4 regions of the Pseudomonas sp. HLG18 genome follow, and region 1 is predicted to be linked to each of the others. Evidence: predicted binding sites of a transcription regulator. Region 1 holds the regulator's gene; each other region holds the start of a gene.
What was found. Region 1 encodes FliA, which starts transcription of late flagellar genes. Its sites were predicted from a motif close to CTAAAGTTTNNNNNNNNNNNGCCGNTAA; they were not measured.
Positions count from the first base shown of each region.

Region 2: ACSPX5_RS17595 (flagellar protein MotY) is a predicted target of FliA. The motif match lies at 4,396-4,423, and genes of this name have one in related genera.
Region 3: ACSPX5_RS08825 (methyl-accepting chemotaxis protein) is a predicted target of FliA. The motif match lies at 1,874-1,901, and genes of this name have one in related genera.
Region 4: motA (flagellar motor stator protein MotA) is a predicted target of FliA. The motif match lies at 2,746-2,773, and genes of this name have one in related genera.

Region 1 is NZ_CP195831.1:619,067-627,074, forward strand. Features, by position in the region: gene flhA (flagellar biosynthesis protein FlhA) at 1-1,947, shown strand, start outside; gene flhF (flagellar biosynthesis protein FlhF) at 1,959-3,299, shown strand; gene fleN (flagellar synthesis regulator FleN) at 3,413-4,243, shown strand; gene fliA (RNA polymerase sigma factor FliA) at 4,240-4,980, shown strand; gene ACSPX5_RS02945 (chemotaxis response regulator CheY) at 5,148-5,519, shown strand; gene ACSPX5_RS02950 (protein phosphatase CheZ) at 5,537-6,325, shown strand; gene ACSPX5_RS02955 (chemotaxis protein CheA) at 6,361-8,008, shown strand, end outside.
Region 2 is NZ_CP195831.1:3,820,743-3,828,750, reverse strand. Features, by position in the region: gene ACSPX5_RS17630 (molybdopterin oxidoreductase family protein) at 1-189, shown strand, start outside; gene grxD (Grx4 family monothiol glutaredoxin) at 287-628, shown strand; gene bfr (bacterioferritin) at 735-1,211, opposite strand; gene ACSPX5_RS17615 (bacterioferritin-associated ferredoxin) at 1,411-1,629, opposite strand; gene ACSPX5_RS17610 (peroxiredoxin) at 1,921-2,523, shown strand; gene rnt (ribonuclease T) at 2,612-3,286, opposite strand; gene pyrC (dihydroorotase) at 3,283-4,329, opposite strand; gene ACSPX5_RS17595 (flagellar protein MotY) at 4,490-5,398, shown strand; gene ACSPX5_RS17590 (argininosuccinate synthase) at 5,528-6,745, shown strand; gene ACSPX5_RS17585 (hypothetical protein) at 6,907-7,491, opposite strand; gene ACSPX5_RS17580 (response regulator transcription factor) at 7,888-8,008, shown strand, end outside.
Region 3 is NZ_CP195831.1:1,906,672-1,914,679, reverse strand. Features, by position in the region: gene ACSPX5_RS08845 (LysR substrate-binding domain-containing protein) at 1-110, shown strand, start outside; gene ACSPX5_RS08840 (MmcQ/YjbR family DNA-binding protein) at 107-466, shown strand; gene ACSPX5_RS08835 (DUF1294 domain-containing protein) at 469-897, opposite strand; gene ACSPX5_RS08830 (undecaprenyl-diphosphate phosphatase) at 894-1,724, opposite strand; gene ACSPX5_RS08825 (methyl-accepting chemotaxis protein) at 2,028-3,662, shown strand; gene pnuC (nicotinamide riboside transporter PnuC) at 3,744-4,307, shown strand; gene ACSPX5_RS08815 (AAA family ATPase) at 4,304-4,828, shown strand; gene ACSPX5_RS08810 (hypothetical protein) at 5,185-5,634, shown strand; gene ACSPX5_RS08805 (adhesin) at 5,636-6,205, shown strand; gene ACSPX5_RS08800 (heme utilization protein) at 6,277-7,245, shown strand; gene ACSPX5_RS08795 (C39 family peptidase) at 7,309-7,989, shown strand.
Region 4 is NZ_CP195831.1:5,737,480-5,745,487, reverse strand. Features, by position in the region: gene rsgA (small ribosomal subunit biogenesis GTPase RsgA) at 1-676, shown strand, start outside; gene motB (flagellar motor protein MotB) at 733-1,821, opposite strand; gene motA (flagellar motor stator protein MotA) at 1,825-2,676, opposite strand; gene ACSPX5_RS26350 (HDOD domain-containing protein) at 2,844-4,382, shown strand; gene ACSPX5_RS26345 (rhodanese-like domain-containing protein) at 4,422-5,237, shown strand; gene asd (archaetidylserine decarboxylase) at 5,256-6,116, shown strand; gene ACSPX5_RS26335 (lectin OAA family protein) at 6,177-6,578, opposite strand; gene ACSPX5_RS26330 (molecular chaperone) at 6,801-8,008, shown strand, end outside.

The DNA of each region.
Region 1 (8,008 bases):
TGCGTGTACGCCTTGCGGCCGCTGGATTTTGCGGTGTTTCCGACGATCCTGCTGGTGGCGACGCTGTTGCGACTGGCGCTGAACGTGGCGTCGACGCGGGTGGTGATGCTCCATGGTCAGGACGGCCACGCCGCTGCCGGCAAGGTGATCCAGGCCTTCGGTGAGGTGGTGATCGGCGGCAACTACGTGGTCGGTATCGTGGTCTTCGCGATCCTGATGATCATCAACTTCGTCGTAGTGACCAAGGGTGCCGGGCGGATCTCCGAGGTGAGCGCGCGTTTCACCCTCGATGCGATGCCCGGCAAGCAAATGGCGATCGACGCCGACCTCAACGCCGGTCTGATCGACCAGAACCAGGCCAAGGCCCGTCGTTCCGAAGTCGCCCAAGAGGCTGAGTTCTACGGTTCGATGGACGGTGCCAGCAAGTTCGTTCGCGGTGACGCCATTGCCGGCCTGCTGATTCTGTTCATCAACCTGATCGGCGGCATGGCCGTCGGTATCTTCCAGCACAACATGTCCTTCGCTGACGCCGGCAAGGTGTACGCCTTGCTGACCATCGGTGACGGTTTAGTGGCGCAATTGCCATCACTGTTGTTATCGACAGCGGCAGCGATCATGGTGACCCGTGCTTCCGGCTCGGAAGACATGGGCAAACAGATCAATCGCCAGATGTTCGCCTCGCCCAAGGCGTTGGCGGTGGCCGCCGGTCTGATGGCGGTCATGGGGCTGGTGCCGGGCATGCCGCACTTCTCGTTCCTGACCATGGCCGCGCTGGCCGCCGGTGGTGCTTATCTGTTCTGGAAAAAGCAGAACGTGGCCAAGGTGCAGGCGCTGGAAGAGGTCAAGCGTCAGCAGGAACTGCTGCCGTCGCCGGCCCGTGCCATGGAAACCAAGGAGCTGGGCTGGGACGACGTGACGCCCATCGACATGATCGGCCTGGAAGTCGGCTATCGCCTGATTCCGCTGGTGGACCGCAACCAGGGCGGCCAGTTGCTGGCGCGGATCAAGGGCGTGCGCAAGAAGCTCTCCCAGGACCTTGGCTTCCTGATGCCGACCGTACACATCCGCGACAACCTCGACCTGGCGCCGAGCGCCTATCGCCTGACCCTGATGGGGGTGATCCTGGCCGAAGCCGAGATCTATCCGGATCGCGAACTGGCGATCAACCCGGGGCAGGTCTACGGCACGCTCAACGGCATCACCGCCAAAGATCCGGCTTTTGGCCTGGAGGCGGTGTGGATCGAAGTCAGCCAGCGCGCCCAGGCGCAATCGCTCGGTTACACCGTGGTGGACGCCAGCACCGTGGTCGCCACCCACTTGAACCAGATTCTGTACAAGCACTCCAGCGAGCTGATCGGCCACGAAGAAGTGCAGCAACTCATGCAATTGCTGGCCAAGAGCTCGCCAAAACTGGCTGAAGAGCTGGTGCCGGGTGTGGTCACGTTGTCGCAGTTGCTCAAAGTTCTGCAGGCGCTGTTGGCCGAACACGTGCCGGTGCGCGACATCCGCAGCATTGCCGAAGCGATCGCCAACAACGCCGCCAAGAGTCAAGATACCGCCGCGCTGGTGGCTGCCGTGCGCGTTGGCGTATCCCGCGCCATCGTCCAAAGCATTGTAGGCACTGACTCCGAGCTGCCTGTGATCACCTTGGAACCAAGGTTGGAACAAATATTGCTCAACAGTCTGCAGAAGGCAGGACAAGGCTCGGAAGAGGGCGTTCTGCTGGAGCCGAGCATGGCCGAGAAACTGCAGCGTTCGCTGATCGAAGCGGCGCAGCGTCAGGAAATGCAAGGACAACCGGTGATCCTGTTGGTAGCAGGCCCGGTTCGCGCGATGCTCTCGCGCTTCGGCCGCCTGGCAGTTCCTGGACTGCATGTGCTGGCCTACCAGGAAATTCCGGACAACAAGCAAGTGACCATCGTTGCGACAGTAGGGCCCAACGGCTGAGGTAGTGGTTTATGCAAGTTAAGCGTTTTTTCGCCGCCGATATGCGTCAGGCCATGAAGCTGGTTCGTGATGAGCTGGGCGCTGATGCCGCCATCATTGGCAACCGCCGCATTGCCGGCGGTGTCGAGCTGACGGCGGCGCTGGATTACAAACTGTCGGCGCTGGCCCCGCGTGTTCCGAACATGGAACTCGAGGACGAGCTGCGCAAGACCCAGTCGCGTATCGTCACCGCCCAGGCCGAACTGAGCCTGCGTGGCGAAGCCGACGGCAACACCAATCGCCAGCTGTTCGCCGGACTGCCATTGACCGCCGGCCTGCCGCTGACCGCAGCCGAGCCTCTGACAGAACCGACGTATGCCGCTCCGGCCCGTCCAGCCCCGGCACCTGCGCCGGCGGCCGCTGGTGTCGATCCGCGTGCGCTGGATTCGATGCGTTTCGAACTCAACAGCCTGCGCGAGCTGATGGAAGTACAGCTCGGCACCCTGGCCTGGAATCAGCTGCAAGGCAGCCGCCCGGCTCAGGCGAATCTGTATCGTCGTCTGCAGCGCATCGGTCTGTCGGGCCCGTTGTCCCGTGATCTGCTGTCGATGATCACCGAGATCGACGAACCTCGTCAGGCCTGGCGCATGCTGCTGGCGCATCTGGCACGAATGATTGCCGTACCGGAAGTCGAGCCGCTGGAAGAGGGCGGGATCATTGCCATGGTCGGCCCGGCCGGCATGGGCAAGACCACTACTCTGGCCAAACTCGCTGCCCGCTACGTGCTCAAGTACGGCGCGCAGAACATCGCGCTGGTGAGCATGGACAGTTTCCGCATTGGTGCTCAGGAACAGTTGAAAACCCTGGGCCGGATCCTCAATGTGTCGGTGACCCACGTCGATCCGGGCCAGTCCCTGGTGCAGGCGCTGGATCCACTGCTGCGCAAGCGCGTGGTGCTGATCGATACCGCCGGCCTGCAAGCCAGCGATCCGGCCCTGCGCATGCAGCTGGAAAGCCTGGCCGGTCGTGGCATTCGGTCGAAAAATTATCTGGTGCTGGCAACCACCAGCCAGAAACAGGTTCTAACCGCCGCTTATCACAGTTACAAGCGTTGCGGGCTGGCCGGGTGCATCCTGACTAAACTGGATGAGACGGCCAGCCTTGGCGAAGTGCTGAGCCTGGCGATCAGTCATGAACTGCCGGTCGCCTACCTGACCGACGGCCCGCGGATTCCGGATGATCTGCATCTGCCGCGCCGTCATCAATTGGTCAGCCGCGCCGTCAGCGTGCAAATGCAGGAAGAACCCAGCGAAGAAGCCATGGCTGACATGTTCGCTGATATCTACCACAGTCCGACCAAGCAGGTTGGCTGAGGTAATGAACCGTTTTTGTACCTACATCGATGGTCTGCCATGCATTGTTCCGGTTGTGAACGCGCAGCCAGTAATGTGGCCTCCGTCTATGCAAGACAAGGTAAAGAAATAACATGGGCAGCATGCATCCCGTACAGGTGATCGCGGTGACCGGCGGCAAAGGTGGCGTCGGCAAGACTAACGTGTCAGTGAACTTGTCCCTGGCGCTGGCAGAGCTTGGCCGTCGGGTCATGCTGCTGGACGCCGACCTGGGGCTGGCGAACGTCGACGTTCTGCTGGGCCTCACCCCCAAACGTACCCTGGCCGATGTGATCGAGGGCCGCTGCGAGCTGCGCGACGTGCTGTTGCAAGGCCCCGGCGGGATCCGCATCGTGCCGGCCGCGTCCGGCACCCAGAGCATGGTTCACCTGAGCCCGGCCCAGCATGCCGGTCTGATTCAGGCGTTCAGCGACATCGGCGACAATCTCGACGTGCTGGTGATCGACACCGCTGCGGGTATTGGTGACTCGGTAGTCAGTTTTGTTCGCGCAGCCCAGGAAGTGTTGCTGGTGGTCTGCGACGAGCCGACCTCGATCACCGACGCCTACGCGCTGATCAAGCTGCTCAACCGCGATTACGGCATGAACCGCTTCCGCGTCCTGGCCAACATGGCCCAGAGCCCGCAGGAAGGTCGCAATCTGTTCGCCAAGTTGACCAAGGTCACGGATCGCTTCCTCGACGTCGCCTTACAATACGTCGGTGCGGTGCCTTACGACGAGAGCGTGCGCAAGGCGGTGCAGAAGCAGCGTGCGGTCTATGAAGCCTTCCCGCGTTCCAAGTGCGCACTGGCATTCAAGGCGATCGCGCAAAAGGTCGATACCTGGCCGCTGCCCGCCAACCCGCGCGGCCACCTCGAATTTTTCGTCGAGCGCCTCGTGCAGCAAACGGCAGGACCTGTGCTATGACCGCCAGCGGTATGAATCTTTACAAGAAGTCGGCGCGTGACGCGCAGTACGAGCTGATCGAGCGTTACGCGCCGCTGGTCAAACGCATTGCCTACCACTTGCTGGCGCGATTGCCGGCCAGTGTGCAGGTCGAGGACCTGATTCAGGCCGGGATGATCGGCCTGCTCGAAGTCTCGACCAAATACGACGCCAGCAAGGGCGCCAGTTTCGAAACGTACGCGGGCATCCGGATCCGTGGCGCGATGCTCGATGAAGTGCGCAAGGGGGACTGGGCGCCGCGCTCGGTTCACCGCAACACCCGAATGGTCAGCGATGCGATTCGCTCGATTGAAGCTAAAACCGGACGTGACGCTAAAGATCACGAGGTTGCGGCCGAACTCCAATTGAGTCTCGACGATTACTACGGGATTTTGAATGACACCCTGGGCAGCCGACTGTTCAGTTTCGACGACCTGTTGCAGGACGGCGAACATGAAGGGCTGCACGAGGATGGCGCCAGTGCTCATCTTGAGCCGTCGCGTGACCTGGAAGACGAGCGCTTCCAGGCGGCGCTGGCGGACGCGATTGCCAATTTGCCGGAGCGTGAGCGACTGGTGTTGGCGCTGTACTACGACGAAGAACTGAACCTCAAGGAAATCGGTGAAGTCCTTGGCGTCAGTGAATCGCGGGTCAGCCAGTTACACAGCCAGTGCGCGGCCCGTTTGCGGGGGCGTTTGGGAGAGTGGCGAGCGCGCTGAAGGCAGTGTGGGGACACTGCGAACGAGGCTGGTGCGGTGGTGAACGGCACCGGTCTTGCTCTGTTGTGCTCCAGACAGTCGTCGAGTGCTTTGCCGGATTGATTGAAATGGCGCGTCCAGGTGCTGGGCGCGTTTAAGACTGCTTGGAGGTCGAATTGAACAAAGACATGAAAATCCTCATCGTTGATGACTTCTCAACGATGCGGCGGATCATCAAGAACCTGTTGCGTGACCTCGGGTTCACCAACACCGTTGAAGCCGACGATGGCACCACCGCCATTCCGGTGCTCAACAGCGGCAGCATCGACTTTCTGGTGACCGACTGGAACATGCCCGGCATGACCGGTATCGACCTGCTGCGTCACGTGCGCGCCGACGAAAAACTCAAGCACCTGCCAGTGCTGATGGTGACCGCTGAAGCCAAGCGCGAGCAGATCATCGAAGCGGCCCAGGCCGGCGTTAACGGCTACGTGGTCAAACCTTTCACGGCTCAGGCGCTGAAAGAAAAAATCGAGAAGATTTTCGAACGCATCGGCTGATGACGCGCGGGGGAGCTATGGAGCATAAAGAATCTTCACAGGGCGACTTTGAGTCGACCCTGAAAAAACACGCGGTCGAACTGGTCGAAAGCCTTGAAAAGGGCAGGTTCGGCGACGCTGTGCAACTGATCCATGAGCTCAATCAGACCCGTGACCGTGGCCTGTACCAGGAAGTGGGCAAGCTCACGCGTGAACTGCACAGTGCGATCGTCAACTTCCAGATCGATCCGCACATGCCGCAGGCCGAGGAAGTGTCGCAGATCACTGATGCGACCGAGCGTCTGGGCTATGTGGTCAAGCTGACCGAAGCCGCGGCCAACCGCACCATGGATCTGGTGGAAAGCGCGACCCCTGTGGTCAATGGTCTGGCTGACGAAGCCCAGGCGTTGAGTGCTGACTGGGGCCGCTTCATGCGTCGTGAGGTCGGGGCTGAAGAGTTCCGCGAACTGGCGCGCCGGGTCGACGGTTTTCTGTCACGCAGCAGCGCGGACAATCGCGCGGTGTCGAGCAACCTCAACGACATTCTGCTGGCCCAGGATTACCAGGACCTCACAGGTCAAGTGATCAAGCGCGTGACCCAGTTGGTCACCGAAGTCGAAAGCAACCTGCTCAAGCTCGTGCTCATGGCCAGCCAGGTGGACCGCTTTGCGGGCATCGAACATGACCGTGCGGCGATGCTTGCTGAAAAAGATCCACAAAAACATCTCTCGCAGGGTGAAGGTCCGCAGATTCATGCCGATAAACGAGAAGACGTTGTGTCCGGTCAGGACGATGTGGACGATTTGCTATCCAGCCTTGGATTTTGAGTTTAGGTTTTTAGACCTGTAGGAGCACCCCATTAATGAGCTTCGGCGCCGATGAAGAGATCCTTCAGGATTTCCTGGTTGAGGCCGGCGAGATTCTTGAGCAACTGTCCGAACAACTGGTCGAGCTGGAAAGCCGCCCGGATGACGCAGATCTGCTCAACGCAATTTTTCGCGGTTTCCACACTGTAAAAGGGGGCGCCGGCTTCCTTCAGCTCAACGAGCTGGTGGAGTGCTGTCACATCGCCGAAAACGTGTTCGACATCCTGCGCAAGGGTGAGCGACGCGTCGATGCAGAACTGATGGACGTGGTGCTCGAAGCGCTGGACGCGGTGAACAGCATGTTCAGCGAAGTCCGCGATCGCAGTCCGATCACCGCCGCCACCCCGCAACTGCTGGCCGCCCTGGCGCGCCTGGCCGAACCGCAATCGGCGGATGAAGCCCCGGCTTCGCCCGTTGCCGAGATGATCGAAGAACTGGTCGTTGAGAACGAGGCCGGGGACTCCAGCGACATCACCGATAACGAATTTGAACAGTTGCTGGACTCGCTGAACGCCGTCAAGGCCGAAGCCGAAGCCCCGGCGGCTACCGCTGCGCCTGCTTCCGATGAAGCGGCCAGCGATGAAATCACCGACGCCGAGTTCGAGTCGCTGCTCGACCAGTTGCATGGCAAAGGCCAGTTCGCGGCCGACGCCGTGGCTCCGGCCGCTGCTGCACCTGCTGCTCCGGCGGCGGGCGACAGCTCGGACATCACCGACGACGAATTCGAAGCCTTGCTCGATCAGTTGCACGGCAAGGGCAATTTTGCTGTCGATGCGCTGGAGTCGGCGATTGCTTCCGTTCCTGCGAATGCGAATGCTGCTCCGGCAGCGGCGGCGGCCGGTAGCGATCTGATCACTGACCACGAGTTCGAATCGCTGCTCGACGATCTGCATGGCAAAGGCAAGTTCACTGACGTCGCCACCGGTGCCGTCGTGACAGCCGGCAATGCTTCGGCTGTTGCAGCGCCTGCCGCCAAGACCCCGGCCGCTGCGGCGAAACCTGCCGCAAAAGCGCCTGAGCCGAAAGCCGAACCGGCCAAACCGGCTGCCGCTGCTGCACCGGCTCCGGCCCGTGCTCCGGCGACACCGCCACCGGAAAAACCGGCGAGCGAAGCCGAGACCACCGTTCGCGTGGACACCGCTCGTCTCGACGAAATCATGAACATGGTCGGCGAGCTGGTGCTGGTGCGTAACCGTCTGGTGCGCCTGGGCCTGAACAGCGGCGACGAGTCGATGCAGAAGGCCGTGTCGAACCTCGACGTGGTCACTGCCGACTTGCAGACCGCTGTCATGAAGACCCGGATGCAGCCGATCAAGAAAGTCTTCGGCCGCTTCCCGCGTCTGGTTCGCGACCTCGCGCGTCAGCTCAAGAAAGAGATCAACCTGGAACTGGTGGGCGAAGAGACCGACCTCGACAAGAACCTCGTCGAGGCACTGGCTGACCCGCTGGTCCACTTGGTGCGCAACGCGGTCGACCACGGCATCGAGTCGCCGGAAGAACGCGAAGCCTCGGGCAAGGCCCGTGGCGGCAAGGTGATCCTGGCCGCTGAACAGGAAGGCGACCACATCCTGCTGTCGATCTCCGACGACGGCAAAGGCATGGACCCGAATGTCCTGCGCGCCATCGCCGTGAAACGCGGCGTGA
Region 2 (8,008 bases), 3.1 Mb from region 1:
GCGGACATGATGCCGGGCGTGGTCAGCCTGCCCCACGGCTGGGGTCATGCCCGGCCGGGGGTGCAGATGGCGATTGCCAGTGGCCAGCCGGGCTCGAGCGCCAATGACCTGACCGATGAATGCCAGCTCGACGAGCTGTCAGGCAATGCGGCGCTCAACGGCGTGCCGGTGACGGTGGCGGCGGCTTGAGCAAGTCTGTCGGGGAGACCGAGCAGGGCGCTCGGGATTCCGTTACAATGCGCCACCGTGCCGACCCATGAGTCGGAAAGTTCAGCCGAGGTGCTCCATGGATATCATCGAAACGATTAAAGAGCAGATTGCCAACAACACCATTCTGCTTTACATGAAAGGCTCGCCGAATGCCCCGCAGTGTGGCTTCTCCGCGAAAGCTGCGCAGGCTGTAATGGGCTGTGGCGAGAAGTTCGCCTACGTCGACATCCTGCAGAACCCGGAAATCCGTGCCAACCTGCCAAAGTACGCCAACTGGCCGACTTTCCCGCAACTGTGGGTAGCCGGTGAACTGGTCGGTGGCAGCGACATCATGGCTGAAATGTTCGCCAACGGTGAACTGCAGACCCTGGTCAAGGAAGCATCCGCCAAGGCTGCTGCGGCCAAGTCCGAAGCCTGATTGGTTTCAGCCTGGATTTCGGCGAGTCTGAAGTCCGGGCAATAAAAAGCCCCGCCTCTTGAAAGAGGGCGGGGCTTTTTTGTATCTCGTGTTTAGCGCTGGCTAATCACTCGTCGTCGCCCATCTGCGATTGCAGATAGTTCTCAAGACCGACTTTATCGATCAGGCCGAGTTGGGTTTCCAGCCAGTCGATGTGTTCTTCTTCGGACTCAAGAATGTCTTCAAGCAGTTCGCGGCTGCCGAAGTCGCCAACGGATTCGCAATGAGCGATGGCTGCCTTCAGGTCGGCGTGACCGGTACGCTCGATACGCAGGTCGCACTCCAGCATTTCCTTGGTGTGCTCGCCGATGTGCAGCTTGCCCAGGTCCTGGACGTTCGGCAGGCCTTCGAGGAACAGGATGCGCTTGATCAGCTTGTCCGCGTGCTTCATCTCGTCGATGGATTCGTGGTACTCGTGCTTGCCCAGCTTGTTCAGGCCCCAATCTTCGTACATGCGCGCATGCAGGAAGTACTGATTGATCGCGACCAGCTCATTGGCAAGGATCTTGTTGAGATGCTGGATGACTGTTACGTCGCCTTTCATGGTGGGAGTCCTGCCCTAAGTAGCGGTATATAAGGCAGAGTTTGAGCTGGGTATTTATAAGTGTCAAACCTAAGTTATTGAATAATAAATGAAAATTAATCTGAATAAGAATGTTTGTGTTCCGCGTCTAGACGCTAAGCAATTGATTTTCAGGCATAAAAAAACCGGACATAAGTCCGGTTCTTCGAATTCGTGATAATTACGCGGCGGTAAATTCTGCCGGGTAGGGGATCGCAGCCTGGGCGGTTTGCAGCTTGGTCAGGGTTTCGCGGACCACTTCCTTCGCGAGGCACGCACATTTGCCGCATTGGCTGGCGACGCCGGTGGCCTGACGGACTTCTTTATAGCTGCAGCAACCTTCATAGATCGCTTCGCGGATCTGTCCGTCGGTGACGCCAGTGCAGAGGCAAACATACATAAGTGAGAACCGTCGCTGGTTGTGACTCAATTGCGATGGATCTTAATGTTAACGAGAATGATTGTCAAAGTGCTTTCCCAGTGGTTTTCATCGCCAACGCCTGTGACTGACGAACGGTGGTGCATGGCTGAATGCCAGCCGGGATTTCGCGAAAAACCTTTGAGGACAGTCGAAAAACGCAGTGTATGATGGTCGGCCCTTGCGAAGGGGGTTCGTGTCACAGGGCTGTCGCCTGAGGGTGGCAGGCTGGCGCGGACCCTGAACTTCAAGTTTCTACACCAGGAGATATCAATGAGCGTACTCGTAGGCAAACAAGCCCCTGACTTCACCGTCCCGGCCGTACTCGGCAATGGCGAGATCGTTGACAGCTTCACCCTGTCCTCGGCCATCAAAGGCAAATACGGCCTGGTGTTCTTCTACCCGCTGGACTTCACCTTCGTCTGCCCGTCCGAGCTGATCGCTCTGGACAACCGCATGGCTGATTTCAAGGCACGTAACGTTGAAGTGGTCGCCGTTTCGATCGACTCGCACTTCACCCACAACGCCTGGCGTAACACCCCGGTCAACAATGGCGGCATCGGTCAGGTGAAATACACCATGGCAGCCGACATGAAGCACGACATCGCCAAGGCCTACGACGTTGAGTCCGAAGGTGGCGTGGCGTTCCGTGGCGCGTTCCTGATCGACGACAAAGGCGTTGTCCGTTCGCAGATCATCAATGACCTGCCGCTGGGCCGTAACATGGAAGAGCTGATCCGTCTGGTCGACGCTCTGCAATTCCACGAAGAGCACGGCGAAGTCTGCCCTGCCAACTGGAAAAAAGGCGACAAGGGCATGAACGCTTCGCCAGAAGGCGTTGCGGCTTACCTGACCGAGAACGCTGCTGCCCTGTAAGGCGCACGCTTCAGGTACAGAAAGCGAGGTACAAAAAAACCGGCCCATGTGGCCGGTTTTTTCATGCTCGGAAGCAGCCCGACGAAGATCAGTCGTCGAAGTCTTCCCAGCCGCCCATCTGTTTCCAGCGGTTGACGATGCCGCAGAACAGCTCGGCGGTCTTTTCGGTGTCGTAACGCGCCGAATGCGCTTCACGGCCATCGAAATCGATATCGGCTGCCTGACAGGCTTTCGCCAGCACGGTCTGACCGTACGCCAGGCCGGCGAGGGTCGCGGTGTCGAAGCTGGAGAACGGGTGGAACGGATTGCGCTTCATGTCCAGCCGCGCAACGGCGGCGTTGAGGAAGCCCAGGTCGAAGCTGCTGTTGTGGCCGACCAGGATCGCCCGCTTGCAACCGTTGGCCTTCAAGGCCTTGCGCACGCCACGGAAGATGTCGGTCAGGGCCGTTTCTTCGCTGACGGCCATGCGCAACGGGTGATCGAGCTTGATCCCGGTGAACTCCAGTGCCGCCGCTTCGACGTTGGCGCCTTCGAACGGCTCGACGCGGAAGAAGTAGGTGTGATCCGGGTAGACGAAACCCTTTTCATCCATGGCGATGGTGGTCGCGGCAATCTCCAGCAACGCATCGGTGGCCGAGTTGAAACCACCGGTTTCTACGTCGACGACAACCGGCAGGTAGCCGCGAAAGCGTGCTGCCATCGGATGGCGGGAGCCGCCGCCACCTTGACCGTCCAGTTCGTCGTCGAAATGGTCTTCACTCACGCGTGTTCCTCCAGCAGGCGCCAGCGCAGTTTTTCACCGGCGCGCAGCGGGATAACGGTCAGCTCGCCGAAAGGCAGGCTGGTCGGGGCGGTCCATTCTTCACGAACCAGGGTGATACGGTCGGTGTTGGCCGGCAGGCCGTAGAAACGCGGGCCGTTGAGGCTGGCGAATGCTTCGAGCTTGTCCAGCGCATTGCGCTGTTCAAAGGCTTCGGCATACAGCTCGATGGCGGCGTACGCGGTGTAGCAGCCGGCGCAGCCGCAGGCGGCTTCCTTGGCGTGCTGGGCGTGCGGCGCCGAGTCGGTGCCGAGGAAGAACTTCGCGCTGCCGCTGGTGGCGGCGTCGAGCAGGGCTTCCTGGTGGGTGTTGCGCTTGAGGATCGGCAGGCAATAGAAGTGCGGCCGAATCCCGCCCACCAGCATGTGGTTGCGGTTGTACAGCAGATGATGCGCGGTGATGGTCGCGCCGACGTTGGCCGAAGCCTCGTTGACGAACTGCACGGCATCACCGGTGGTGATGTGTTCGAACACGACCTTGAGCGTCGGGAAACGCTCGACCACACGACGCATGTGCTCGTCGATGAAGATTTTCTCGCGGTCGAACACATCGACGTCGCCACGGGTGACTTCACCGTGGATCAGCAGCGGCATGCCGACTTCGGCCATGGCTTCCAGCGCCGGGAAGATCTTGTCGATGCTGGTGACCCCGGAATCGGAGTTGGTGGTGGCGCCGGCCGGGTACAACTTGGCCGCGTGGACAAAACCGCTGGCCTTGGCTTCACGAATTTCTTCGGGCTGGGTACGGTCGGTGAGGTACAGCACCATCAACGGCTCGAAACGACTGCCGGCCGGGCGGGCAGCGAGAATCCGCTGGCGATAGCCGTCGGCTTCAGCGGCGTTGCGCACCGGAGGTACCAGGTTGGGCATGATGATGGCGCGACCAAAGGTGCGCGCAACATCTGCAACGGTATTGGTCAACACGGCACCATCACGAAGATGAATGTGCCAGTCGTCGGGACGCAGCAGGGTCAGGCGGTCGGACATGAGGGGATTCCAGGCGGGTCAAACTGAGGCGAATGCTACCGGAAAAGACTCTTGCAGGCACTCGCTATCAAGTTTTGCGACGAGCGTCCGATATCCCATAGGTATGCCGTAAACATGTATGTATCGGTCTTTTTTGTTGTAGAAGCCAATGGAGCCTCCCGTGCGCCAGCGTTATTTAGTCTTGCTCAGTGTGTTTGCCAGTCTTCCCGCGATGGCACTGACCTACCAGACCCGTCTGGAGAACATTGAGTGGACGGTCGAAGGCGACAAGTTCGAATGCCGCCTGACGCAGCCGATCACCGACTTCGGCTCGGGCCAGTTCGTGCGCAAGGCCGGCGAGCAGGCGATTTTTCGCCTGAACGCCTACAACGCGATGCTGGGCGGCGGTTCGGCAACCTTGCTGGCGGCGGCAGCGCCTTGGCAGCCGGGACGCAATGACATCAATCTGGGCAGCGTCAGGATTGGCACCGGCAACGTGCTGTTCAATAGTTCGCAGTCGCAGGCCGGCGGGTTGATCAGTGGTTTGCTGGAAGGTCGCAGCCCGGTGGTGCGGCGTGCCTCCGGTGATGGACGGGTCTCCGAAGTGCGTTTGCTGCCGGTCAAGTTCAGCAAGGCGTTCAACGACTATCAGACCTGTGTGGCGAAACTGCTCCCGCAGAATTTCGATCAGGTCAAAAACTCGCAGGTCGGCTTTCCGGGCGAGGGCACCGATCTGGACGCTGCCGCGAAAGCCAGACTGCAAGTGATGCTCGAGTTCATGAAGGCCGATCCTACGGTCAATCACATTGAGCTCGATGGCTACTCCGACAACAGCGGCAATCGTCTGACCAATCGTGAGTTGTCGCGCCGTCGCGCGCTGGCGGTGGTCGATTTCTTCAAGGCCAACGGCATCGCCGAATCGCAGATCACTGTGCGTTTCCACGGTGAGCAATACCCACTGGTCCCCAACACCAATGCCGCCAACCGGGCGAAGAACCGTCGGGTCAGCGTGAAGTTGGCCCGGGTGGCCCCGGTCACTGCTCCAGCGCCTCAAGCCAGTACGCCGGCCAACGCAGCGGCGACTTCCTGACCTGCCGGTCATCGTCGCGCTCTCGACAGATTCTGTCGCTTTGTCGTCTTAAGCTGTCGCGCCTCTGTAAATTATCGCGTTTGAGCGGTAGACTCCTCGGCTTTCCGTAGAACCCCGTGGAGTGATGGCATGGCGGACGTAAACAAGGTCGTTCTGGCGTATTCCGGCGGCCTGGACACTTCGGTGATCCTCAAGTGGCTGCAGGATACTTATAACTGTGAAGTCGTGACCTTCACCGCTGACCTGGGTCAGGGCGAAGAGGTCGAGCCGGCTCGCGCCAAGGCTCAGGCCATGGGCGTCAAAGAAATCTACATCGACGACCTGCGCGAAGAATTCGTGCGTGACTTCGTGTTCCCGATGTTCCGTGCCAACACCGTTTACGAAGGCGAGTACCTGTTGGGTACTTCCATCGCGCGTCCGCTGATCGCCAAACGTCTGATCGAAATCGCCAACGAAACCGGTGCCGATGCCATTTCCCACGGCGCGACCGGCAAGGGCAACGACCAGGTCCGTTTCGAGCTGGGTGCCTACGCGCTCAAGCCTGGTGTGAAAGTGATCGCCCCTTGGCGCGAGTGGGACCTGCTGTCCCGCGAGAAACTGATGGACTACGCCGAGAAGCACGCGATCCCGATCGAGCGCCACGGCAAGAAGAAATCCCCGTACTCGATGGACGCCAACCTGCTGCACATCTCCTATGAAGGCGGCGTGCTGGAAGACACCTGGACCGAGCACGAAGAAGACATGTGGCGCTGGACCGTCTCCCCGGAGAAGGCTCCCGACACCCCGCAGTACCTGGAACTGACTTACCGCAACGGCGACATCGTCGCCCTGGACGGCGTCGAAATGACTCCGGCCACCGTACTGGCGACCCTGAACAAGATCGGCGGCCAACACGGTATCGGCCGTCTGGATATCGTCGAGAACCGTTACGTCGGCATGAAATCCCGTGGCTGCTACGAAACCCCGGGCGGCACCATCATGCTGCGCGCTCACCGCGCCATTGAATCGATCACCCTGGACCGCGAAGTCGCTCACTTGAAAGACGAGTTGATGCCGAAGTACGCCAGCCTGATCTACACCGGTTACTGGTGGAGCCCGGAGCGTCTGATGCTGCAACAGATGATCGACGCCTCCCAGGTCAACGTGAATGGCGTCGTGCGCCTGAAGCTGTACAAGGGCAACGTGATCGTGACCGGCCGCAAGTCCGACGATTCGCTGTTCGACGCCAACATCGCGACTTTCGAAGAAGACGGCGGCGCCTACAACCAGGCCGATGCCGCAGGCTTCATCAAACTCAACGCGCTGCGCATGCGTATTGCTGCCAACAAAGGCCGCAAGCTGTTCTGAGCCCCTCGGAACTGACGTCAAATGGCGGCCTTGTCGTTGTGACAAGGCCGCCATGCCGCAATACCCTTCTGTTGACCTGATCGTTGCCGGTCAGCGTTCCTGTTTTCATCTTTATGACTTCGAATATTGCGTTGAAGTAATATTCATCCCCCTGTTTCACTTTAAATCTTTCCCGATACCGTGATATTCGGTGAGCGAATGTCGTAAATAATACAGTATGTCGTTCCTGTTGTTTTATTGCCTTGTCTGAGCGATTTGATGATGTTTTCTTTCGGGAAAGTGTCTGGCATATCATCGATCAGAACGAGGAGTATTCTGGGTGAGTGCTTTATCGGTTGCAGAATTTTTTTCTTCATCGAGTCTATTTGAGATTCGGCGTTCGTTCCTCGAATAAAACCGATGCACAGTGTGCTCAGGGGTTTCGGCAGTTTTATTACATGTATTTCCGGCTCTTCCCGATCTGATGGTTCTTCGGATGAATGAGGCTCCGTATCTTCAAAAGCCTTGAGGAAGTTGTTGTCATTGTCGAAGTCCGATGGGGCATACAGGGAGCGATAGTTGAAGTTCAAGGTGATAAAGAACAGGAACAGTAAATAGAACGGGAAGCTGATCAAAAACCAGATATAGATTTCACGTTCGGCATTGTCGAGAAATGGCAAGGATACCGCCGCAGACGTTTCTGAGATGAAAGCGAATATGGCAATGACGGTGATGGGGTTGGTGATTTTTTGATTGATCTTTAACATGTTCTTTACTCATGGGTAGGGTCTTTCTCGTCATGTTGGTTATTGGCGCTGCTTGTAGAGTCCGGCCGAAGTGATTTCAGTGTTCGGTATCTGGTATCTATATTAAAAATAGCCGGATGGATATCGGTATGTTGTTTCGGTTTTTTTGTTTGTTTGATCTGCCCTTTGCAGATCTCATTGCTTCCGGTTTTTGAATTGCAGGTCCGGAAAGTTTAAATGCTTATTTAATCTAGTCTGTTGTTGGGCGTTTATGAGTCTTTTCTGTAGGATAAATCTTTATTGCCTGTAGGAGGCGTCTCTCGCTGCAGGTGCAAAGGAACTTTGCTATGCCAAGCATGAAACGACTACGTTATTGTGCCGGTTCTAAAAAATCGAACAGCGAAACTGGACTTGCCCATGAATAAAGTGTTGATCGTGGATGATCATCCCGTCATTCGTCTTGCTGTGCGTATGCTGATGGAACGTCATGGCTACGAAGTCGTTGCAGAAACGGATAATGGAGTGGATGCATTACAAC
Region 3 (8,008 bases), 1.3 Mb from region 1:
GCTGGCTGCAAGCCGTATACCCGCATCGACGCGGGGTGATGCCGGCGGTGCGTGCCTGGATCGATCATTTGGTGGAATCGTTCAATGCCTGTGGAGAACGGCTGTTATGAAACAAGGAAAGATGAGCGAAGCGGACGTTGCGGATTTCTGCCTGACATTGCCCGGCGCCCGGGAAGACTACAAATGGGGCGGTGTGCGGGTGTTTTCGATTGCCGGCAACAAGATGTTCGCCTTGCAGGGGCTGCGCGGTGAGTCGCTGGCGTTCAAGGTCGACAAGGACCTGTTTCTCGGTCATTGCGACCGGCCGGGCATTCACCCGGCGCCTTATCTGGCGCGGGCACAATGGATCATCATGCACCCGCCCTACCCCTTGGGCGCCGAGGAACTGCGAGGGTTACTGCAACGTTCTCACCAGTTGGTGGTGAGCAAATTGCCGAAGAAAACCCGGGTCGGGTTGCTGCTGTAGCTCTACCCCAACGCCAGCAGGTTCGAACCGAGGAACAACTGATCGATCCAGAACACCTGGTGCAGCGCAACGATCACCCAGAACAAAATCTGAAACGACACCTTGCGCGTCTTGTGCCGCAAGACCTGCTGGGCGATCAACGCGCCCGGCCAGCCACCCGCCAGTTCCACGGCGTGCAGGATGTTTTCCGGAGTGCGCCAGGCATCGGCGCGGGCCTTGCGCTTGTCGGCCCAGTACAGGAAGAACGCCAGCACGCTGACAATCCCGTAGGCCGCCAGCGGCACGCGAGAAATCCCGCGCAACCACATCGACAGCGAGCCGAACAGCGGCAACGCGCAGACGATCAGCAGCACGAACAGCTTCAACTTGAGGTGCTGGATGCGGCCGCCGGACGAGCCGCGATCCGGACGACGTGCGCGGGAATCACTCATGCCCTGGCCGCCGCCCAGTCCACCCAGCCGAACTGCCAGGTCGCCAGAATCAACAGACCGAACACGATCCGGTACCAGGCGAATGCCGCGTAACTGTGGCTGGCAATGAATTTCAGCAAGCCACGCACCGCGATCATGGCGAATATGAACGCCGTGACGAAACCGATGGCGAACACCGGAAAGTCGGCCGGCACGAACAGGTGGCGATACTTGTAGCCCGAATACACCGCCGCACCGACCATGGTCGGCATCGCCAGAAAGAACGAAAACTCGGTGGCGGTCTTGCGCGACAGGCCAAACAACAGGCCACCGATGATGGTCGAGCCGGAGCGCGAGGTGCCGGGGATCATCGCCAGGCACTGGGCGAAGCCGATCTTCAGCGCATCCGTCCAGCGAATTTCGTCGACCGTTTCAGCGTGAACTTCATGCTGACGCTGCTCGGCCCACAACATCACGATCCCGCCCACCACCAGCGCCGCGGCCACGGTGATCGGGTTGAACAGGTATTTGTGAATCAGATCGGCAAAGATCACGCCGAGCACCACGGCGGGCAGGAAGGCGATCAGCAGGTTGGCGGTAAAGCGCCGGGCGCTCGGCTGAGTCGGCAAGCCGATGACCACGTCGAGAATCTTGCGTCGAAATTCCCAGACCACTGCGAGAATCGCGCCGAGCTGAATGATGATGTTGAACGCCATCGCTCGCTCGCCTCCGAAATCGAGCAAGTCGGCAACAATGATCTGGTGTCCGGTACTGGAAATGGGCAAAAACTCCGTCAGCCCTTCTACAACTCCAAGAATCAGTGCCTGCAAGGCGGTCCAAAGGTCCATCAATCCCCCAAAGAGCGATGCGCTCAGGCATGCCCCGATAGTATTTTTTTACGTTCACTGCGTTCAGCGTAGCTGTTTGTCGCTGTACCGATTCCGCGCGCCAAGGATCCACACGAAACGGTCAAAATTCCGTGAAATGGCAACTTGGATTCAGGTTTTCACGCACGGGGCCGAAATCCTATCAGACAAGCCGTAATAGCGCTGCCGCGCTCTACGACTTGGGTCGCGTATGCCCGGGCACGGAAACGTGCTTGGATGCTGGCGGTGATTTATTACAAGAAAAAAAACCGGAGTGACAGCGTTATGAACAGCTTGCGCAGTGTGTCGATCAGCCGACGCTTGTGGCTCATCTTGATTGTGGCGGTGGTCATGCTGCTGACCCTGGGCCTGTTGATGCTCAAGCAGATCCACGATGACCTGTATCACGCCAAGGCCCAGAAAACCCAGCATGTGGTGCAGACCGCCAGTGGATTGCTGGCCTACTACCAAGGCTTGGAAGCGGCGGGGACCCTGACCCGCGACGCCGCCCAGAAACAGGCGCTGACCGCGATTCGCGGCCTGCGCTACGATCAGAACGACTACTTCTGGATCAACGACCTCACACCCGTGATGGTCATGCACCCGACCAATCCCAAGCTTGAAGGCCAGAACCTCTCGGCGATTCGCGATCCGGACGGTTTTGCGGTATTCAACGAAATGGTTGCCATTGCCAGGGCCAAGGGCGCCGGCATGGTCGATTACCGTTGGCCGAAACCCGGTGCCAGCGAGCCGGTGGCCAAGACCTCCTACGTGAAACTGTTCGAGCCATGGGGCTGGGTGCTGGGTTCCGGCGTCTACGTCGACGATGTGCAGGCCGAGTTTCAGGGCCAGGTGATCAAGGCGTCCGTTGTAGGGCTGGTCATCGCACTGATCATGGGCGTGCTGGTGATCCTGATTGCCCGCAGCATTGTCCGCCCCTTGCAGGAAACCGTGAACGCCATGGCCAACATCGCCAGCGGCGAAAGCGACCTGACCCGCAGCCTCGATACCCATGGCCAGGACGAAGTCACGCAACTGGCGCATCACTTCAATGCCTTCACCGCCAAGCTGCGCCGGGTCATCGGCGATTTGCAGGTGTCCGCCAGCGCGCTGGGCGAGTCGTCGCGGGAGCTGGGCAACGACGCAACCCAGGCCCAGCAGCGCAGCCAGCAACAGTCGCAGCAGATGGAGCTGGTGGCGACCGCCATCAACGAAGTCACCTACGGCGTGCAGGATGTTGCGAAGAACGCCGAACACGCCGCCAGCGAAATGCGTGACGCAGAAGCCCAGGCTCAACAGGGCCAGGTCAACATCGACGGCAGCTTGCAACAGATCGACAAGCTCTCCGGCACCATCGATCAGGCCGTCGAAGTCATCCGCACGCTGGCGACCGAAAGCACGCAGATCGGCAGCGTGCTGGAAGTGATCCGCTCGATTGCCGAGCAGACTAACCTGCTCGCCCTCAACGCCGCGATTGAAGCAGCCCGTGCCGGTGAACAGGGTCGCGGGTTTGCGGTGGTAGCTGACGAAGTGCGTTTGCTCGCGCAACGCACGCAGAAATCCACGGCGGAAATCCAGTCGATGATCGAGCGTCTGCAAAACCATTCAGAGGCCGCCGTGAAGGTGATCGGCGACAGCAGCAAGGCTTCGCAATTGACTATCGAGCAGGCGGGACTGGCCGGGGCGAGTCTCAATGCCATCGGCCAGGCGTTGCGCAACCTCAACGGTCTGAACGCCTCGATCGCCAGCGCGACCCTGCAACAGGCGCACGTGGTCGAGGACATCAACCAGAACGTTACTCAGGCGGCGGGCCTGTCTCACAGCACGGCGCTGGCGGCCGAGCAGTCAAGCCTGGCCAGCGTGCGACTCGGTCAGTTGAGCGAGCAATTGAACGGATTGCTGCGTCAATTCCGTGTCTGATCTCAGTCACCGGTGGGCGCTCACGCCCACCGGTTTTTGGGTACAATCCGCCCCCTCTTTTATCCCCTCCAAGGATCTTGCATGTCCGGGCTCGAACTGTTTGCCGCCGCCCTCGGTGTAATCGCCGTCTGGCTGACGGTCAAACAGAACCCGTGGTGCTGGCCGATCGGGCTGGTCATGGTGCTGCTCTACAGCTGGGTCTTCTTTGAAGTGAAGCTGTATTCGGACATGTTGCTGCAGGTAGTCTACGCCGCGCTGCAAGTCTATGGCTGGTGGCAATGGACCCGCGTCGGAACGCTGCACGACGGACGTGAGGTCAGCCGGCTCGATTCCCGTTCGATTCTGCAAGGGCTGGCCATCGGCGCCGTCGGCAGCCTTTTGCTGGGCGCGGCCATGGCGCACTGGACGGACGCGGCGCAACCCTGGCTCGACGCGGCGCTGACCGCTTTCAGCCTGGTCGCGCAATTCTGGATGGCCCACAAGCGCCTGCAATGCTGGGCGCTGTGGTTCGTGCTGGACGTGATCTTCGTCGGGCTGTTTCTCTACAAGGCGCTGTATCTCACGGCGGCGCTGTACGCCCTGTTCACCCTGATCGCGGTGCAAGGCTGGCGGGAATGGCGCGCCGATCCGGCGTTGCGCACATGAAAGTCGTGGTTCTGACCGGGCCGGAATCCACCGGCAAGAGCTGGCTGGCGGCCGGACTGCAGCAACAGTTCGGCGGTCTGCGGGTCGACGAGTACGTGCGCTGGTTCCTCGAGCAGAATCCCCGTGATACTTGCCTTGCCGACATTCCCGAGATCGCCCGCGGCCAGTTGCGATGGGAAGACGAGGCGCGAGCGCAACAGCCGAGCCTGCTGATTCTCGATACGCATCTTTTGAGCAACATCCTCTGGAGCCAGACGCTGTTCGGCGACTGTCCCGACTGGCTGGAACCGGAACTGCTGGCGCGTCATTACGACCTGCACCTGCTGCTGTCTGCGCAACAGATCGACTGGACAGACGACGGTCAACGTTGCCAGCCAGCGCTCAGCGAACGTCTGGCCTTCTACGACGCCACCAAAACCTGGCTGGAACAGCACCGGCAACCTTTGCAGATCATTCAGGGTGACTGGGCCGAGCGCCAGGCTCAAGCCTTCGACGCCGTACGAAACCTGCTGGCAGGTTGACCCGGGTCCGGGTTGCCTGCCCCGTGCATTTTCCCCGATTCGGGGTAAAAGTGTCCGATCCTGAAACACTCCTTCCCCTGCAAAGCCCCCGTCTCAACGGCCTTCATCGCTTTGTCATGCGACTTGTTACATCGCTGAAACACCCTTCTGCAAACCCTTGTCCCAGAGCATCGCAATGGCTTTGCCCCGCAGAAACGGCAGGGACCTGTTTCAGCGCTGAAACAGCATTTGTATCAGCGCTGCACACTCGTCAGCCAACCCATTGAAAACCCGGAAGATTTAAAAACCGGCACAGCTTTCGCTCTCTCCTTCACAACGCTGACTCGGGCCAGCCCACTGAAGAAGGAATTGCCGCCGTGGGAAACATCAACAAAGCCTTCACTTGCCTTCTGCTGATCGGATCAGCCGCCAGCACTTTCCTCAGTGTCCACGTTCAGGCTGAAGGCAATGGCGTGATCGTGCTCAATCGCAACGTGCAGCCGATTCCGATCGGACGCAGCGCGTTCGGCAAAGACCCCTACCCGACCACTGTCAATGCCAACCCGTCCGCGCGCATCGACCAGGCAATGACCAGCACCGAACTCAATGACGGTGACTTTGCCAGTGTAGCCAGTGGCTCATCTATCCGCAGCAACATATCCGTAGGGTCCAGCCTGCCGGGCACCAACGTTCTGACCAATCCAAACGGTCTGCCCGGCATGAGCGCCGGCCATGGCGGCGGCGGTGGCGGGACGATTTCCAACACCATCAACCGCTCGCTCAGCAGTGGTCTGGCTCCGCTGACCCGCATGGCCGGAGGCCAATGAAATGAATCGTTCCCTGCTCCTTTTGGCGTTGCTCGGCTGCACCAGCGTGATGGCCGATCCAGGCGCCGTGGACAGCGCCAACATTCAGAACTCCGGCGCGCAGTACAACGGCAACTTCAACGTCAACCAGGCCGCCGGCGATCAACAGCAACAGACCAACGTCAAGTCGATTGCCATCGGCACGTCGGCCAGCGCCACCACCATCATTCACCAGAAACTCGACACCCCCGCCGACCGCTCGATCAATGCGAGCTCCACTATCGGCGGTACCTCATTCAGTAACGGCAACGGCGCACTGGGCGTGAACCAGGGTTCCGGGGCCAACAACCAGATGGCCAACGCCATGCGGATCAGCATCAGTGCTGCACCGCAGAGCGTTGACGATAGCGCCCTTTCCCAACAGAACGTGGCGTTGTTACCGAGCTCAGGAGCAACTGGCATCCCCGGCAGTCGCCAGGTCACGACAAGTGATCAGGCCTTCACCGGCAGTCGCGGGGTAATCCAGGTGAACCAGAGTGCCGGGGTGGGGAACCGAATGGCTAACACCCTGAGCATCCGGGTCGCTGACTGACCCAAACAAGAAGCAGTGCAATTAGAAAGTACCAACACTTAACCAACTAATAAGCACGACGGAGAAACACCATGAAACCTACAATGGCTCTCAAACCACTGGTTTTCGCACTCGCCGCAGTGATGGCAATCGCAGCTCAGGCAGGCGGCCGTGATGAACATCACGGTCATCATCACGGACCCAAAGGCCCAACCCTGGAAGAACTGCTGCAAATCACCGCCGGTGCAGGCGCTGCAGTCATCGACCAGCAAACCAGCGACGGCAATGTGGTGTTGAATCAAGGCACCAACAACAATGCCAACGCCAGCAACGCTGTCAACGGCGCCAACGGCAACATCGGCATGAACAACGCCGCAGGCGATGGCAACCAACAAGACAACGCCGCCGCTCTGGCCACTGCTGACGAAAGCTTCATCTTCGGCGCTGCGGTTTCCGCCTCCAGTGCAACTCAAATGAACACCGGCAACACCGTTGCGAACTACTCCAGCACAGCCAATGCCAGCCTCAACAACGTCGGCAACGGTGGCTCGGGTAACATCGGCGTGAACAACGCTGCCGGCGACTTCAACCAACAGAAAAACAACCTGGCAATTGCTGTATCCGGTGGTCGTGTAGCTAACGCCGCTGCTGCCGCCAACCAAACCTCGACGGGTCTGGGCGTCGCCAACAACGGCACTCAAACCTACAAAAAAGATACCCTCACTGGCACTGTCAACGCCGCCGGCGCATTCGTGGCCGCAGGCACCGCAGTCACCAAAGACGATGATCACGGTCACGGTGGCTATGGCAACAACGACAGGGGCCATGGCAAAGATCAGAAATCTGATTTCGTTGCCGTGGGTGTCTTCGGTCTGGCTGGCGTGACCACTCAACAAGTGTTGACTCCAGACGGCTGGAAAAACCCAGTCACCAACACCGCCAGCATGACCAACGTAGGCAACAACTGGTCCGGCAACGGCGGCTTCAACAACGCTGCTGGCGTTGGCAACCAACAAAGCAACTCGCTGTCCATCGCTGCAGGTTGCAAAGCCTGCATGTAATCGCGATCGAAACGAAAGCCCCGGAAACGGGGCTTTTCCTCAGTCCGCAAAGGCGTATCGATCATGCGTAAGACTGCCCTCCTCGCTCTGCTTTGCTTCTGTGGCCTGACCCAGGCTGCTCAGATTCCCGTTGCTGCCCTGCCCGGCGGCACGCTCGTCTACAAAAACGTGCAAAGCATCCGTGAGCGCAAGTTTGCCGACATCGTCGAACAAAAAACCGATTTCAGCTGCGGCGCCGCCGCGCTGGCAACGGTACTGCGCCAGGCTTATTGGCTCGACGTCGATGAAGAGCACATCATCAAAGGCATGCTGGTCAATTCCGACCAGGACCTTGTCCGTACGCAAGGTTTCTCCATGCTCGACATGAAGCGCTACATAGAAAGCATCGGCATGCGTGCCAGGGGCTACAAGATCCCACCGGAAAAACTCGATGCGGTCACTATCCCGGTGGTGGTACTGATGGAAATTCGCGGCTACAAGCATTTCGTGGTGCTGCAGCGGGCGGACAAGGATTGGGTCTACATCGGAGACCCCGTTTTAGGACACAAACGCTACAGCCATGATGACTTTGTCAAAGGTTGGAACGGCATTGTCTTTGCCATCGTCGGCCCCGGATACGACAAAACCAATGCATTACGCAGTCCTCCGGCACCGCTGACCGCCAAGAACAAGCTGGATAACTTCAACCCCGTCAAAGATGCTGAATTGATGGACTTCGGGTTCATACAGAGCGACTTCTTTTAATCGCCGATTATAAAGAGTG
Region 4 (8,008 bases), 1.2 Mb from region 1:
CAAACCGGTGGCCGCCAACGTCGACATGATCGTCATCGTCTTCGCCCCGCTGCCCGAGCCCCATGCCAACCTGATCGACCGTTATCTGGTCGCCGCCGAACACGCCGGCATCCGCCCGCTGTTGCTGCTGAACAAGTTCGACCTGATCGACGAGCAGAACGCCCCGGCCCTGAACGCGCTGCTGGCGGTGTACCGGACCCTGGGTTATCCGGTGCTGGAAGTCTCGGCGCACCATGGCAACGGCATGGAGCAGTTGCAGAAACAGCTCGACGGGCGCATAAGCGTGTTCGTCGGTCAGTCCGGTGTCGGCAAGTCGTCGCTGGTCAACAGCCTGCTGCCCGACGTGGAAACCCGTGTCGGCCCGCTGTCCGAACTGTCCGGCCAGGGCACCCACACCACGACCACCGCACGGCTGTTCCACTTCCCCGGCGGCGGTGAACTGATCGACTCCCCGGGCATCCGCGAATTCGGCCTCGGCCATGTCAGCCGTGCCGATGTCGAAGCCGGTTTCATCGAGTTCGACGACCTGCTCGGCACCTGCCGCTTCCGCGACTGCAAGCACGACCGCGAACCGGGCTGTGCCTTGCTCAAGGCACTTGAGGACGGACGCATCCAGCAGCAGCGAATGAACAGCTACCGCTCGATCATTGCCAGCCTGCCGGAAAACGGTTACTGAGCGTTCAAGTAGCCAGACACAAAAAAGCCGCGATCATCTCGCGGCTTTTTTGTGGATCACTGTTTCGGCGCGGGCGCCGGAGCAGTGGCCGGTGCAGCAGGCGCCGGGGCAGGCGCCGGGGCAGGCGCCGCGCTGCCCGGCTCGACCGGTTTCGGCAGCGGGTCGTCAAACAGATTCAACCGTTCGCGCAACTCGTGGGCCGGCACTGGCTGCTGATCCGCCGGCAAGGCATTCGGGTCGACCGGTTTGGCTGGATCGGCACCGTTCTGCCCTTCAGCCGGTTTCGCCGGCTCGGCACCTTGCGAACCTTCGATGGCGGCCTGGGCCTTCTTGGTCAGGACCACGATGTCGATGCGGCGGTTGACCGGGTTGAACGGGTTCTCCTTGTCGAACAGCGCCGACGAGGCGTAACCCACCACGCGCGCCACTTGCGAATCCGGATAACTGCCCGCCACCAGCGCACGCCGGGCGGCGTTGGCACGGTTGGCCGAGAGTTCCCAGTTGCCGAAGTCGCCAGTGCCGGTGTACGGCTTGGCGTCGGTGTGGCCGCTGATGCTGATCTTGTTCGGCACCGCTTTGATGGTGTCGGCCATGGCCAGCAGGATGTCTTCGAAGTACGGCTTCAGGCGCGCAGAACCGGAGTCGAACATTGGCCGGTTCTCGGCGTCCATGATCTGGATACGCAAGCCGTTCGGCGTGATTTCGAACAGGATCTGGTCCTTGAACTTCTGCAGTTGCGGGTTCTCGTCGACCTTGTTCTGCAGTTCTTGCAGCAGCAGTTCCAGGCGCTCCTTCTCGACCTGCTCGGCCATGCCTTCAACCTGTTCAGTATCGACTGTGACCTTGTCCGGTTGCGGCTGAGACTTCACTTCAGGGTTGAGGGTGTTTTCCGGCGCCAGGGTCGGCGTGCCGCCCAGATCGATGATGTACGGCGTGCCGCTCTCGGAGAAACCGACCGGGTCCTTGAAGTAACCGGCGATGGCGATCTTCTGCTCCGGGGTCGCGGTGGACAGCAGCCACAACACCAGGAAGAACGCCATCATCGCCGTCGCGAAGTCGGCGAAGGCGATCTTCCACGCCCCGCCGTGATGCCCGCCGGCGATGCGCTTGACGCGCTTGATGATTATCGGCTGGTTATTTTCCATGACTTAGCGACCGCGAACGGCTTGTTCCAGCTCGGCAAAGCTTGGACGGTGAGCCGGGTACAGAACCTTGCGACCGAACTCGACAGCCAGCGACGGCGGCATGCCGGAAGCCGAAGCCACCAGCGAGGCCTTGATGGCTTCGTAGACGTTCAGCTCTTCCTTGGCATCGTGGGCCAGGGAGTGCGCCAACGGACCGAAGAAACCGTACGCCGCGAGAATACCGAAGAAGGTACCTACCAGTGCCGCACCGACGTGCAGACCGATGGACTTCTGATCGCCTTCACCCAGGGAGGCCATGGTCACCACGATACCCAGTACCGCCGCGACGATACCGAAACCCGGCATGGCGTCGGCAATGCCGTTCACCGCGTGGGACGGATGCTCGAGGTCTTCCTTCAGGCTGTACAGTTCCATGTCGAACAGGCCTTCCAGCTCGTGGGGAGCCATATTGCCGGACGACATGATGCGCAGGTAATCACAGATGAACGCGGTCATGCGTTCGTCCTTCAGCACCGCCGGGTACTTGGCGAAGATCGGGCTCGCGGCGGCATCTTCGATGTCGCCTTCAATGGCCATCATGCCTTCGCGGCGGCTCTTGTTGAGGATCTCGTAGATCAGGCCCAGCACTTCCAGATAGAACGTGTGGCTGAAACGCGAACTGAACATGCCCAGGGATTTCTTGAGCACATGCATCGTCATGTAACCGGGGTTGGCCTGGAGGAAGGCTCCGAGTGCCGCACCGCCGATGATCATCACCTCGAAGGGCTGGATCAGGGCGGCAATCTTGCCGTGGGAGAGCACGTATCCGCCGAGCACGCTCGCGAATACGACGATGATGCCGATAATTTTAGCCATAGGTAGAAAGGTACTTGTTTAAGTCGGGTTCAAGGTCATATTCGGAAGTTAAAAAATCTCTTCTTCTACTTATCGGCAAAACTGCGCCAGACTATAGCCAGTTCAGGCGAAAAGCCAATTTAGCCCATGCCGGGCGCGTCTACAGTCAGTGAAGATCTCGTCCAGACATGGCTAATGAAACGAACGTCCCACACGCAAGACCGACCACACTCGATGGCTGGGTGAAGCTGCTCGACGGCGTGCGCCTGCCGGTACCGCAAGAAGCACACGACCGCGTTTGCCGTGCCATCCGCGACAATCGCAGCTCGTTGCGCGATATTGCCGAGCTGATGCAGGACAGCCCGGCACTGGCCCTGAGCATCATCCGCGAAGCCAACCGTCACACCCAGGGCAGCATGACTGCGCCGGCGGAAAACCTTGAAGTGGCGATCAATCGTCTTGGTCTGGCCCGCACCGAAGAACTGCTGGCACGCCTGCCCGCCGAACCCCAGGCTCAAATCCCCCAGGCCTTGCGCCAGATACAGATGATCAGCCAGCACGCCACCCAACAGGCCAACGGCTTTTTTGCCAGTCGCCTGGCGCGGCTGTGGCAGGACATTCATTGGGGCAGCCTGCTGTTTCTGTCGCCGCTGTGGCCGTTGGCGCTGACCTTTCCCAAATTGCTTGAAGAGTGGGAAGTGCGGGTTATCCACAAGGGCGAATCAGCGCGAGTCGTTGAAAAGCAGCTGTTCGGCGTGCGCCTGCTGAAAATCGGCGAAGCGCTTGTGCAAGCCTGGCGTCTGCCGATCTGGGTGCAGCAAGGTTACCGACTACTGCTGACCGAGCAGCGCGAACTGGTCAAGGTCCTGCGCATTGCCCGCGACGTCGATCATCCACTGCGCCAACAGAATCGCCTCGATGACGACCCGACCTTGCGCCGCTGGCTCAACCAGCCAGCCAACACCGTGCTGCTGGCCAACGGTCTGGCACTCTCGGCGCAACAGGCCTGGGACAGTCCGCACAGTGAACGCTGGCAATACCTGACCAGCCTCTACCTGCAAATCTCGATGGACGAGGTGCAACAGCAGTTGCACCAACAGGCCGCTGTCAGCGCTCGCCATCACTTCATGCCCGACCTCTGGCACCCGGCGGTCTCGCTGCTGTGGCCGTGGGGCACCCGTCGTCTGCCCGCCGGAATGCTGCCGGCTGCGGCGCCGTCCGCTGAAGACCTGACTCAGTGGCGCCGGCAATGCGCCGAGCTGCTGGCCGTGCCAAGCCGCTTCACCAACGCCATGAGCCTGACCGTCGCCGCACGCGATGCGCTGGTCGCCAGCGGCATGCGTCGGGTGATGATCCTGATGGCCGACCGCAGCCACGCCAATCTGCGCGTCCATCAAACCTCGGGGTTGCCGAAGGAAGCTGCTGCGCTCAATTTTGTCGTCAGCCAGAGCACCGTGCTGCAACGATTGCTCGCGCAGCAGGCGCAGGTGCGGATCACCCCGGACAACAACGCCCAGTTTTCCGCCCTGCTGCCGCCCTCGCTACGCGCCCTGTTTCGTGGCGAACACCTGTTCCTGCGCTCGCTGGTGAACAACGGCCGGGTCATCATGATCGTGGTCGCCGACCAGGGCGGCGGGCCGTTCGCCGACATCACCGTACAAGCCTTCGGCAAAACCGCGCAGTGCATCGAGAAAGCACTGCACAGCTTTAGCCAGCGCGGCCAATGACAGCTACAATCCTTCCCCTTTGTGCTCTGGAGACCTCACATGCCTGACTTCTCTGGCCTGGCGCTGGTGATCGAGCCGAGCGACCTGCTCCCGCGCCTCGACGACCGCAATCTGATTCTGGTGGATCTGACCAGTGCCGCCCGCTATGCCGAGGGTCACCTTCCCGGCGCACGCTTCGTCGATCCGAAGCGCACCCAGCTGGGCCTGGCACCGGCTCCGGGCTTGCTGCCGACAAAGGAAAAACTTGAAGAGCTGTTCGGCGAGCTGGGCCACAACAAGGACGCGGTCTACGTGGTCTATGACGACGAAGGCGGCGGTTGGGCCGGACGCTTCATCTGGCTGCTCGACGTGATCGGACACGACAAGTACCACTACCTCGACGGCGGCCTGACGGCGTGGCTGGCGGAAGGTTCGCCAATGTCGATCCAGGTTCCTCCAGCGGTGGGCGGCCCGGTAGCCCTGACCCTGCACGACGAGCCGACCGCCACCCGTGAATACTTGCAAAGCCGTCTCGGCGCCGCTGACCTGGCAATCTGGGACGCTCGCGGGCCGCTGGAGTATTCCGGCGAGAAAGTCCTCGCAGCCAAAGGTGGACACATCCCCGGCGCGGTCAATTTCGAATGGACGGCGGGCATGGACCAGGCGCGTCAACTGCGCATCCGTACCGACATGCCGCAGATCCTGGAAAACCTCGGGATCACCAAGGACAAAGAAGTCATTACCCACTGCCAGACCCATCACCGGTCCGGTTTCACTTATCTGGTGGCCAAGGCCCTCGGTTATCCGCGGGTCAAGGGCTACGCCGGTTCCTGGGGCGAATGGGGCAACCACCCCGACACCCCCGTCGAGCTTTAAGGATTTTTAAGGACAGTCATGAAAGAGCGTTTGTTTATCATCAGCCAGTACCTGCTGCCTCATCACTTGCTGTCGCGCCTGGCCGGCTGCATTGCCGAGTGCCGCGTGCGCTGGTTCAAGAATGCCTTCACCACCTGGTTCGCCAAGCGTTATCAGGTGGACATGTCGCAGGCACTGGTTGAAGACGTCACCGCTTACGAGCACTTCAATGCCTTCTTCACCCGTGCCCTGAAAGACGGCGCCCGCCCGCTGGACCCGACCCCGGGCGCGATCCTCAGCCCGGCCGACGGTGCGATCAGCCAGCTCGGCCCGATCGAGCACGGTCGCATCTTCCAGGCCAAGGGCCACAGCTTCAGCGTGCTGGAACTGCTGGGTGGCGACGCGGCCAATGCGGCGCCGTTCATGGGCGGTGAATTCGCCACCGTTTACCTGTCGCCCAAGGACTACCACCGGGTGCACATGCCGCTGGCCGGCACCCTGCGCGAAATGGTCTATATCCCGGGGCGGATCTTCTCGGTCAACCAGACCACCGCGGAAAACGTTCCGGAACTGTTTGCCCGCAACGAGCGCGTAGCGTGCATCTTCGACACCGAGCGCGGACCGATGGCCGTGGTGCTGGTGGGCGCGATGATCGTGGCCTCGATTGAGACCGTGTGGGCCGGTCTGGTCACGCCGCCGAAGCGTGAGCTGAAAACCTTCCGTTACGACGAAGCCGCCCGTGCGCCGATTCATCTGGAAAAAGGTGCGGAACTGGGGCGCTTCAAGCTGGGTTCGACCGCGATCGTGCTGTTCGGGCCGGATCAGGTGAAGTGGGTTGAAGAACTGAAAGCCGGCTCGCCGGTACAGATGGGTCAGGCCCTGGCACTGTCGAACGCCTGAACCTGCTGATCCGCCCCTGCGCACGTCTGCGAAGGGGCGGACACGACCTGAGTAGCGCCGTTACTCTATCTGCCCACGGAAGCCGATCGGCCCTTCGTTGGCGTAGGTATTGGTGCCGCTGAGGTTTTTCCCGCCGTCACTCGACGTGACACTCAACGCGATAACGTTCTGGTTATCCCGACCGCCGATCACCCATTTGCCACCCGGATGCCAGGGGGCATCGTTGCCACCCCACTGGTTCTCGACGTTGTACTGGTTCTGACCAGTGCGCTGAGCCTTGAAGCCAATAGGGCCTTCGCCGGCGTAAGTCATGGTGCCGGTGAAACTTTTGCCGCCATCGCCAGACTTGATGTCGATGGCGACGACTTTCTGGTTGTCCCGCGCGCCCAGGACCCAGGTTCCACCCGGATGCCAAGGTGCCGAACTACCGCCCCATTGGTTTGCCACTGCGTATTTAGACATGAACCTCATCTCCTTGAAGTTTTTCAGAGACCTGCCCGACGTTGGCGGCAAGCCGTGCAACCGTGCGTTTCCGATCGCACGCCAGAGAGCCTAGTAGCGCCAGCCGAAATGGCACCAGGCCAGCAGACCAATGGTAAAAAAGCCTGATAAACGCCTGCGAAACAGACCACAACTGCTAAAGTTTTTGGCATTGCCCTATTCGCCGCCGGAGCTGGTCACGGCATGAGTGAGCCTCGATCCCAACCACAACTGAGCGCCCCGATCCCGGCGCTGTTGCGCCTGTCATTCTGTGAAGCCACCCCGCGCGACCTCAAGCGCTGGATCGCCGGTCTGCCCAAGGCCAACATCGGCGAAACCGCGCGCCAGCTCTATCAGGGGCTTGGTGAACTCAATCAATTGCTGACACCCAGCGACAACCGCCTGCACCTGCTGGAGCTGTTGCGGCCCGAGGTGTATTTCGTCTGCCAGCACCTTGAGCGACATTTTCTGCATCAGGCGATCATGCTCGATGAGCGCTCGCGCAAGATCAGCAACCTGTGCCAGGCCCTGCAAAGCCATCTGGCCATCGGCTACAAACAGATCGTTCTGCGCATCGCCCCCAAATACACAAGGGATCGGGCAGCCTTGTTGAGCGTAGCGCTGCAACGTGCAACCCACGCGCTGAAAGGACAACTGCTGCGCGCCACGCAGCTGTACAGCCCGGCGCCGGAACAGCTGTGGTTTGAACTGCACCAATTGTTTCGCTGCGCCTGCGACTTGCAGCTGCAGCATCGCCGGGTCCGCGATGACCTGGCCAGCCTGGCCGGCGAACTGAGCGTCGAACAGACTTATATCGCCGCCCTGCTGCTGGGCAGCGCTCGCTGCAATCAGTTGCGGCAGAATCCGATCGCCCAACTCGCGCAGGTGCTCGAGCCCTGGAGCGCCTGGCTGAAACTGCATCCCGGTGCCCCGGGCGAGGGATTGTTCGCCATTTCTGCAGAGATCGACGCCGGCCCGCGTTATCGCAGCAAGTTTCGCAGCGAACAACAGCCCGACCTGCTCGGCTTCGATCCGCAACCGCTGGTGAAGGCCATCGAGGCTCACCTGCTGCATCAGGAGACTTCGACGCCGCTGCCCGTCCCATCCGGCCTGACCCTCGACACCCTGCAACATCTGCTCGCCACTTGGGGCGAGGCCGCCGAGCGCAGTTTTCAGCGCACCGTCGGCCAGGGCAACCTGACTGTGTGCGTCGGCATGAGCGCCCTGCACTTCTATCTTGGGGGCGAACGCACATTCAGCGAATTGCTCAAACACCCGGGCTCACGCGCCGCCAATTTCAGCCAGGCGGTGGCTCAAGGTGAAAAGGACAGCTGGAGCCAGGCCTTCGACGCCGCTCCGCAGAGCAAGGCCGACGAATTCCTGCCCTACGAGGAAATCCGCTACGAACCGCT